2 regions of the Pseudomonas sp. GL_091 genome follow, and region 1 is predicted to be linked to the other one. Evidence: predicted binding sites of a transcription regulator. Region 1 holds the regulator's gene; the other holds the start of a gene.
What was found. The regulator FliA, encoded in region 1, starts transcription of late flagellar genes. The targets are predictions, from matches to a motif close to CTAAAGTTTNNNNNNNNNNNGCCGNTAA.
Positions count from the first base shown of each region.

Region 2: AC3ITY_RS25990 (methyl-accepting chemotaxis protein) is a predicted target of FliA. The motif match lies at 1,461-1,488, and genes of this name have one in related genera.

Region 1 is NZ_CM174451.1:1,709,077-1,713,286, reverse strand. It holds gene AC3ITY_RS07825 (chemotaxis protein CheA) at 1-176, opposite strand, end outside; gene AC3ITY_RS07820 (protein phosphatase CheZ) at 203-991, opposite strand; gene AC3ITY_RS07815 (chemotaxis response regulator CheY) at 1,013-1,384, opposite strand; gene fliA (RNA polymerase sigma factor FliA) at 1,553-2,293, opposite strand; gene fleN (flagellar synthesis regulator FleN) at 2,290-3,120, opposite strand; gene flhF (flagellar biosynthesis GTPase FlhF) at 3,237-4,210, opposite strand, start outside.
Region 2 is NZ_CM174451.1:5,726,267-5,730,476, reverse strand. It holds gene AC3ITY_RS26000 (inorganic phosphate transporter) at 1-106, opposite strand, end outside; gene AC3ITY_RS25995 (transporter) at 307-1,329, opposite strand; gene AC3ITY_RS25990 (methyl-accepting chemotaxis protein) at 1,603-3,228, shown strand; gene AC3ITY_RS25985 (PepSY domain-containing protein) at 3,289-3,594, opposite strand; gene AC3ITY_RS25980 (glycerophosphodiester phosphodiesterase) at 3,748-4,210, opposite strand, start outside.

The sequences.
Region 1 (4,210 bases):
TGGAGGAAGCCGGCGCCCCCTTTTACAGTGTGAAAACCGCGAAAAATTGCATTGAGCAGATCCGCATCATCCGGACGGCTTTCCAGCTCGACCAGTTGCTCGGACAGTTGCTCTAGAATCTCGCCGGCCTCAACCAGGAAATCCTGAAGGATCTCTTCATCGGCGCCGAAGCTCATTAAGGGGGTGCTCCTAACAGGTCTACCTAAAATCCAAGGCTGGATAGCAAATCGTCCACATCGTCCTGACCGGACACAACGTCTTCTCTTTTATCGGCATGAATCTGCGGACCTTCACCCTGAGAGAGATGTTTTTGTGGATCTTTTTCAGCAAGCATCGCTTCGCGGTCATGTTCGATGCCCGCAAAGCGGTCCACCTGACTGGCCATCAGCACGAGCTTGAGCAGGTTGCTTTCAACTTCGGTGACCAACTGGGTCACACGCTTGATCACCTGGCCTGTGAGGTCCTGGTAATCCTGGGCGAGCAGGATGTCGTTGAGGTTGCCCGACACCGCGCGATTGTCCGTGCCGCTGCGCGCCAGGAACCCGTCGACCCGCCGGGCCAGTTCACGAAACTCTTGCGCGCCGACTTCGCGACGCATGAAGCGCCCCCAGTCCGCGCTCAAGACCTTGGCTTCATCCGCCAGGCCATTGACCAGCGGCGTGGCACTTTCCACCAGATCCATGGTGCGGTTGGCCGCAGCCTCGGTCAGCTTGACCACATACCCCAGACGCTCGGTGGCGTCGGTGATCTGCGACACTTCTTCGGCTTGCGGCATGTGCGGGTCAATCTGGAAATTGACGATCGCGCTATGCAGTTCGCGAGTGAGCTTGCCCACTTCCTGATACAAGCCGCGGTCACGGGTCTGGTTGAGCTCATGGATCAATTGCACCGCGTCGCCGAACTTGCCTTTTTCAAGGCTCGCGACCAATTCGACGGCGTGTTTTTTCAGGGTCGACTCAAAATCGCCCAATGAAGTTTCGTTATTGCCCATAGCTCCCCCATGGCGCACTCATCAACCGATGCGTTCGAAAATCTTCTCGATTTTTTCTTTCAACGCCTGGGCCGTGAAGGGTTTGACCACATAGCCGTTAACGCCGGCCTGGGCCGCTTCGATGATCTGCTCACGCTTGGCTTCAGCGGTCACCATCAGCACCGGCAGGTGCTTGAGCTTTTCATCGGCACGCACGTGGCGCAGCAGATCGATACCGGTCATGCCAGGCATGTTCCAGTCCGTTACCAGAAAGTCGATGCTTCCGCTGTTGAGTACCGGAATGGCGGTAGTGCCATCGTCGGCCTCGACGGTGTTGGTGAACCCAAGGTCACGCAGCAGGTTCTTGATGATCCGCCGCATCGTTGAGAAGTCATCAACGATGAGGATTTTCATGTTCTTGTCCAATTCGACCTCCAAGCAGTCTTAAACGCGCCCAGCACCTGGACGCGCCATTTCAATCAATCCGGCAAAGCACTCGATGACTGTCTGGAGCACAACAGATCGCGACCGGCGCAGTTCAACACCACACCGGCCTCGTTCGCAGTGTCCCCCACACTGCCTTCAGCGCGCTCGCCACTCCCCCAAACGCCCCCGCAAACGGGCTGCGCACTGGCTGTGTAACTGGCTGACCCGAGATTCGCTGACCCCAAGGACCTCACCGATTTCCTTGAGGTTCAACTCTTCGTCGTAGTACAGCGCCAACACCAGTCGCTCACGCTCCGGCAAATTGGCAATCGCATCTGCCAGCGCAGCCTGGAAGCGTTCATCTTCCAGGTCGCGTGACGGCTCGATATGAGCACTCGCGCCATCCTCGTGCAGCCCTTCGTGTTCGCCGTCCTGCAACAGATCGTCGAAACTGAACAGCCGGCTGCCCAGGGTGTCGTTCAAAATCCCGTAGTAATCGTCGAGACTCAATTGGAGTTCGGCCGCAACTTCGTGATCTTTAGCATCACGACCGGTTTTCGCTTCAATCGAGCGAATGGCGTCGCTGACCATGCGTGTATTGCGGTGAACCGAACGTGGCGCCCAGTCCCCCTTACGCACTTCATCGAGCATGGCGCCGCGGATTCGAATGCCCGCGTACGTCTCGAAACTGGCGCCTTTGCTGGCGTCATATTTGGTCGACACTTCAAGCAGGCCGATCATCCCGGCCTGGATCAGGTCTTCGACCTGGACACTGGCCGGCAGGCGCGCCAACAAGTGGTAGGCAATGCGTTTAACCAGCGGCGCGTAACGCTCGATCAGCTCGTACTGCGCATCACGCGCCGATGTTTTGTAGAGGTTGTAACCGCTTGCCGTCATAGAACCGGTCCTGCTGTCTGCTGCACGAGGCGCTCGACGAAAAATTCCAGGTGCCCGCGCGGGTTGGCAGGCAGCGGCCAGGTATCGACCTTCTGTGCGATCGCCTTGAATGCCAGCGAGCACTTGGAACGCGGGAAGGCCTCGTAGACGGCGCGCTGCTTCTGCACCGCCTTGCGCACGCTTTCGTCGTAGGGCACCGCGCCGACGTATTGCAGGGCGACGTCGAGGAAGCGATCCGTGACCTTGGTCAACTTGGCGAACAGGTTGCGCCCTTCCTGCGGACTCTGGGCCATGTTGGCCAGGACGCGGAAGCGGTTCATGCCGTAGTCACGATTAAGCAGTTTGATCAATGCGTAGGCGTCAGTGATCGAGGTCGGCTCGTCGCACACCACCAGCAGCACTTCCTGGGCTGCGCGAACGAAACTGACTACCGAGTCACCAATGCCCGCAGCTGTGTCGATCACCAATACGTCGAGGTTGTCGCCGATATCGCTGAAGGCCTGGATCAGGCCGGCGTGTTGCGCGGGGCTCAGATGCACCATGCTCTGAGTGCCGGATGCGGCCGGAACGATACGGATACCGCCGGGTCCCTGCAGCAGTACATCGCGCAGTTCGCAGCGGCCCTCGATCACGTCGGCCAAGGTACGTTTGGGTGTCAGGCCCAGCAGAACGTCGACGTTCGCCAGTCCCAGGTCGGCGTCCAACAGCATGACGCGCCGGCCAAGCTCAGCCAGAGCCAGGGACAAGTTCACTGACACATTAGTTTTCCCGACGCCACCTTTGCCGCCGGTCACCGCGATCACCTGTACGGGATGCATGCTGCCCATGTTATTTCTTTACCTTGTCTTGCATAGACGGAGGCCACATTACTGGCTGCGCGTTCACAAACGGAACAATGCATGGCAGACCATCGATGTAGGTACAAAAACTGTTCATTACTACCTTAGCCAACCTGCTTGGTTTGGCTGTGGTAAATATCAGCGAACATGTCAGCCATGGCTTCTTCGCTGGGTTCTTCCTGCATTTGCACGCTGACGGCGCGACTGACCAACTGATGACGGCGCGGCAGATGGAGATCATCCGGAATCCGCGGGCCATCGGTCAGGTAGGCCACGGGTAACTCATGACTGATGGCCAAGCTCAGCACCTCGCCCAGACTAGCCGTTTCATCCAGTTTAGTCAGGATGCAGCCCGCGAGCCCGCAACGCTTGTAACTGTGATAAGCGGCGGTTAGAACCTGTTTCTGGCTGGTGGTTGCCAGGACCAGATAATTTTTCGAGCGGATGCCTCGACCGGCCAGGCTTTCGAGCTGCATGCGCAGGGCCGGGTCGCTGGCCTGCAGGCCGGCGGTATCGATCAGCACCACGCGCTTGCGCAGCAAGGGCTCCAGCGCCTGCACCAGGGACTGGCCCGGATCGACGTGGGTCACCGGCACGTTGAGAATGCGCCCCAGGGTCTTGAGCTGCTCCTGGGCACCAATGCGGAAGCTGTCCATGCTCACCAGCGCTATGTTCTGCGCGCCGTACTTGAGCACGTAACGGGCGGCCAGCTTGGCCAGGGTGGTGGTCTTGCCCATGCCGGCCGGGCCGACCATGGCAATCACGCCGCCTTCTTCCAGAGGCTCAATTTCCGGTGTCACGATCATGCGCGCCAGGTGCGCCAGCAACATGCGCCAGGCCTGACGAGGCTCTTCGATATCGGTGATCATCGCCAAAAGGTCGCGCGACAGCGGGCCGGACAGGCCGATGCGTTGCAGGCGACGCCAGAGGTTGGCCTGGTCCGGACGGCTGCCCTGCAGCTGATTCCAGGCCAGCGAGCCCAGCTGTACTTCCATGAGTTCGCGCAGGCTGTTGAGCTCGAAACGCATCGAGTCGAACGCGCGCGGGTCCACGCCAGTGGAGGCTGGTGCAGCGGCCG
Region 2 (4,210 bases), 3.1 Mb from region 1:
TGGCCAGCACGGCAAAAAAAACCACGATGGTGAGCAGGCCGGGTTTTTTGTCGAGTTGCGGTTTGGCGCTACTGGCGGGGGTGGCGGTGAAGGAGGGCGTAGCCATCACTGACATTCCTGAGGAGGGAGGTGTACCAGTGATAATCGTTGCCAATTGTTACAGGGAGGCTGCTCTGGGTCAGTGTTTGGGGTTTTTGCAGGGCCGCTGATCTGAGTTTCCACACATTGCCTGATGCCATGCAAAACCCTGTGGAGAGGGGGCTTGCCCCCTCTCCACAGATGATCAGTGTCAGGTGAGGACGGGGCTCAATAATCCTGCTGCTTGCGAAACGCCCAGCGCCCGGCGATCACGGTAAAGGTCGCGACCAGAGCCACCAGGATCCAGAAACCCTCCGGATCGCCGGCCAGCGGAATGCCGCCGACGTTCATGCCGAAGAAACCGGCGATGATGTTGATCGGCAGCGCCAGCACCGTCACCACTGTCAGGGTGAACAGCGTGCGGTTGGTCTGTTCGTTGATGTTGGCGGCGATCTCTTCCTGCAACAGCTTGATCCGCTCACCCAGCGCCGTGAGGTCGTTGATGATCAGCGCAAACTCCTCGGTGGATTTGCGCAACTCCTTCACGTCTTCCTTTTGCAGCCATTGCGGCGGCCGGTTGAGCAGGCGCAGCAATGAGCCAGGCTCCAGCGCCAGCAGCCGTTGCAAGCGCACCAGCACTCGGCGGTTGGCGCCCAGTTCAGCGCGGTTGGTCGACAGCCGCGAAGAGAGCAATTCGTCTTCGATCTGATCCACGCTCTGGCTGGTCTTGCGCACGATCTGGGTCAGCACTTCACCCTGGTCGCGCAGCAAATGCACCAGTAATTCCAGAGGGGAGCGAAAGCATTCCCGGGCCTTCACCGACGAGCGCAATTTGTCCACCGAGTGCAGCGGTTGCAGGCGTGCGCTGATGATCAATTGGCTGCGGGCGCACACCCACAGCGTCGAGACATCCGACGAGACCATGTTGCTGAGGTTGAACACCACGTCGTTGACCACCGCCAGCAACGCGGAGTCGACATGTTCGATGCGCGTCGAGCGCGAGCCTTCGTGCAGCGCTTCGAAAAACTCCTCGGGCAACTCCAGATGACTTTTCATCCAGCGTTCACACGCGGCGTGGGCGAGGTTCAGGTGCAGCCAGAGAAACTGCTCGTCGCTTTCTGGTTGTTGCAGGTACTGCAAGGCCTCGGCGGAATTGATTTCCCGGCCGGCCTCACCGGGGCGAAAGCTGAAACCGTAAAGCAGGCCGAACAGATCCGTGTCGCGATGACTGTGATCGATGCTGTGGTTCATGAGGGCTCGCAAGGGGAGACGCCTGTCGCAGGTTTCGCAGGTTCACTTGAGCGGCATCATCGCAAGGCGGGATGACGTTTTTGTGACGGGAAAATAACGCAAACGATTGCTCTACCGGCGGTCGGGATGTTCTCAAGAAACGCTCTGGCTAGCCGATCACGCTTGGGTTGAGTTGCGCGCCGCAGGCCATCGGCCGGGACCGCAGACAGGGATGTCCGGACACCTTTCACGCCTTACCGGGGCGTGCCTCATTCCTGTCATGAGTACCATCCGATGCTTTTGCAAAAGTCCCTGAGAGCACAAATTCTCGCCCTGCTGAGCGGCAGCCTGCTGGCGATGCTGTTGATCGCCCTGGCGTGCTTTCACTTCCTGTCCAGCGGCGTGCAGAACTACGCCAACCTGATTGAAGGCCCGCTGCATACCTCGCAATTGATCGATGAAGCCAACCTGCAATTCAAGGTGCAGGTGCAGGAGTGGAAAAACGTCCTGTTACGCGGCAAGCAACCGGCGGACCTGAGCAAGTACTGGGGGCAGTTCGAGGAACGTCAGCGCGATGTGCAAAACATCCTCGGTGAGCTGGCCGCGCAGAAGGGTATCGAGCCGCAACTCAAGAGCCGCATCGAGCGCTTGCGTGACGAACATCGCCAGTTGGGCGCGGCCTATCAGAAGGGCCGGGATGCGTTCGTGGCCGCCGGTGGTGACCCGACGGCGGGCGACACGGCAGTCAAGGGCGTGGACCGCGCGGCCAGCGATCAGATGAGTGAACTGGTCAGCGAGCTACGCAAGCAGGGTGCCGAGCAATCGACCCTGATCAGCGCCGGCGCCGATCGCACGGTGATGCTGGGGATTATGGTGATGCTGGTTTCGGGGCTGCTGATCGGCTTGCTGAGCCTGTGGCTGGTCAACCGCAACCTGGTCGAGCCGATCCGCAAACTGATCGAATACGTGGCGCAACTCAGCCAGGGTCGTATTGCCGAGCGCGTGGCCAGCACCCGTCAGGACGAGTTGGGCAAACTGGCGATGGCCGCCAACACCCTGCGCGATTTCCTCGCTGAAACCTTCAGCCGTTTGCAGCGCAGCGCGTCGGACCTGGACAGCGCCAGCGGTGAGTTGAACTCGATCGCCACCGTGATGGCCGGCGGCACCAACGAGCAGTTCAACCGCACCGATCAGGTGGCCACGGCAATGAACGAAATGTCCGCTACCGCACAGGAAGTCGCCCGTCATGCCGCCGAAGCGGCGCGGGCCGCCGACGATGCCGACCAGTCCGCCCAGCAGGGCGAGAAAGTCATGCAGGGCACCATCCATACGATCACCCAGATGCGCGGTGAAATCGCCAATACCGCCACAGTCATCCGCCAACTGGAAACCGACAGCGGGCGCATCGGCAAGGTCCTGGAAGTGATTCGCGGCATCGCCGAACAGACCAACCTGCTGGCACTCAACGCGGCCATCGAAGCGGCCCGCGCCGGTGAGGCCGGGCGCGGTTTCGCGGTGGTGGCCGATGAAGTGCGCAGCCTGGCCCAGCGCACGGCGGCGTCGATCATAGAGATCAACCAGATCATCCAGACCGTGCAGACCGGTGCAATCGAAGCGGCCCAGGCGATTGAAAGCGGTCAGTCGCGCAGCGAACAAAGTGTGCAGCAAGTGACGGAGGCCGGCGCCATGCTCGAACGCATCACCCTGGCCGTGGAAGCCATCCGCGACATGAACCGCCAGATCGCCACTGCCGCCGAAGAACAGACCTCGGTGGCCGAAGACATCTCGCGCAACCTCACCGAGATCACCAGCATCGCCAGCACCAACCTGGACAACGTGCAGCGCACTGAAGCGGCCAGCAACAACCTGCACGGTTTGTCGGGGCAGTTGAACGAGGTGACGGCGCGCCTGAGCGCTTGAGTCCAGGATGCACAAAAGCCGCACGACTTCTCAATCGTGCGGCTTTTGTGCGTTTCGGGATCAGGTGTCCTGTTTGTTCTTCAGGACCTTGCCGTTGGAGGCATCGATGTCCACATCCCACTCGACGTTCTTGGCGTCACGCAGCTCGATCTCGTACTCGTAACCGTTGAAGTGGTTGTCCAGTTCGGTTTTGGTAATCGTTGCACCCGGGTGCAGGTCCAGCGCGATCTTGTTCAGGTCTTCCAGCGGCTTGATCTTGCCGTCCTTGACCAGTTGCGGGATCTCATCGACCCGCACATCGGCCTGGGCCAGGCCCGCGGTGAGGGTCAAGGTTGCAGCGGTCAACAAAGCAGTCAGGGTCTTCATGGGCTTCTTTCCTTGGGTGATCCGTTCAAGTGAGATCAGGTTAGCCTGTGTAACTTAATCCACCCTTAAAACCCTCGACATGTCCTGCATCAACTCCCTGTAGGAGCGAGCCTGCTCGCGATGCAGGCACCTCGGTGTCATGCCAGGCACGGCTCAATAGCCGTTGTTCTTCAACACTTGATCGACACTCGCCGCCGGGCGTTTATAAAACTTCAGCAACTCACTGGCGCGATTGGTGAAGATGCCGTCGACACCGGCGTCCATGACCTTCTGGTAGTCCACTGCATCGTCGATGGTGTAGACGTGCACCAGCAGTCCCTGATCGTGGGTGTACCGGTTCATCCACGGTTGCACCAGATCGGAGTAACTCTGGTCGCCACCCTGGGTCAGTGCTGCGGACGGGCCGGTGCCGATGGCGCCCTGGGCTTTGGCGTAGTCGACCCAGTGCTGGAATTCGGCGTTGTCCTTCGGTTGCTGTTTGGCGTAGTAAGCGGCTTTGTCCTTTTCGCCGGACTCGGCAAATGTCACCTTGGACTTGGGCTCGATACTGCCTTCACCGACCCACAACAGCAGGATCTTCGGCACCTTCGGCATCTCCTTTTGCAGCAGTTCGAGG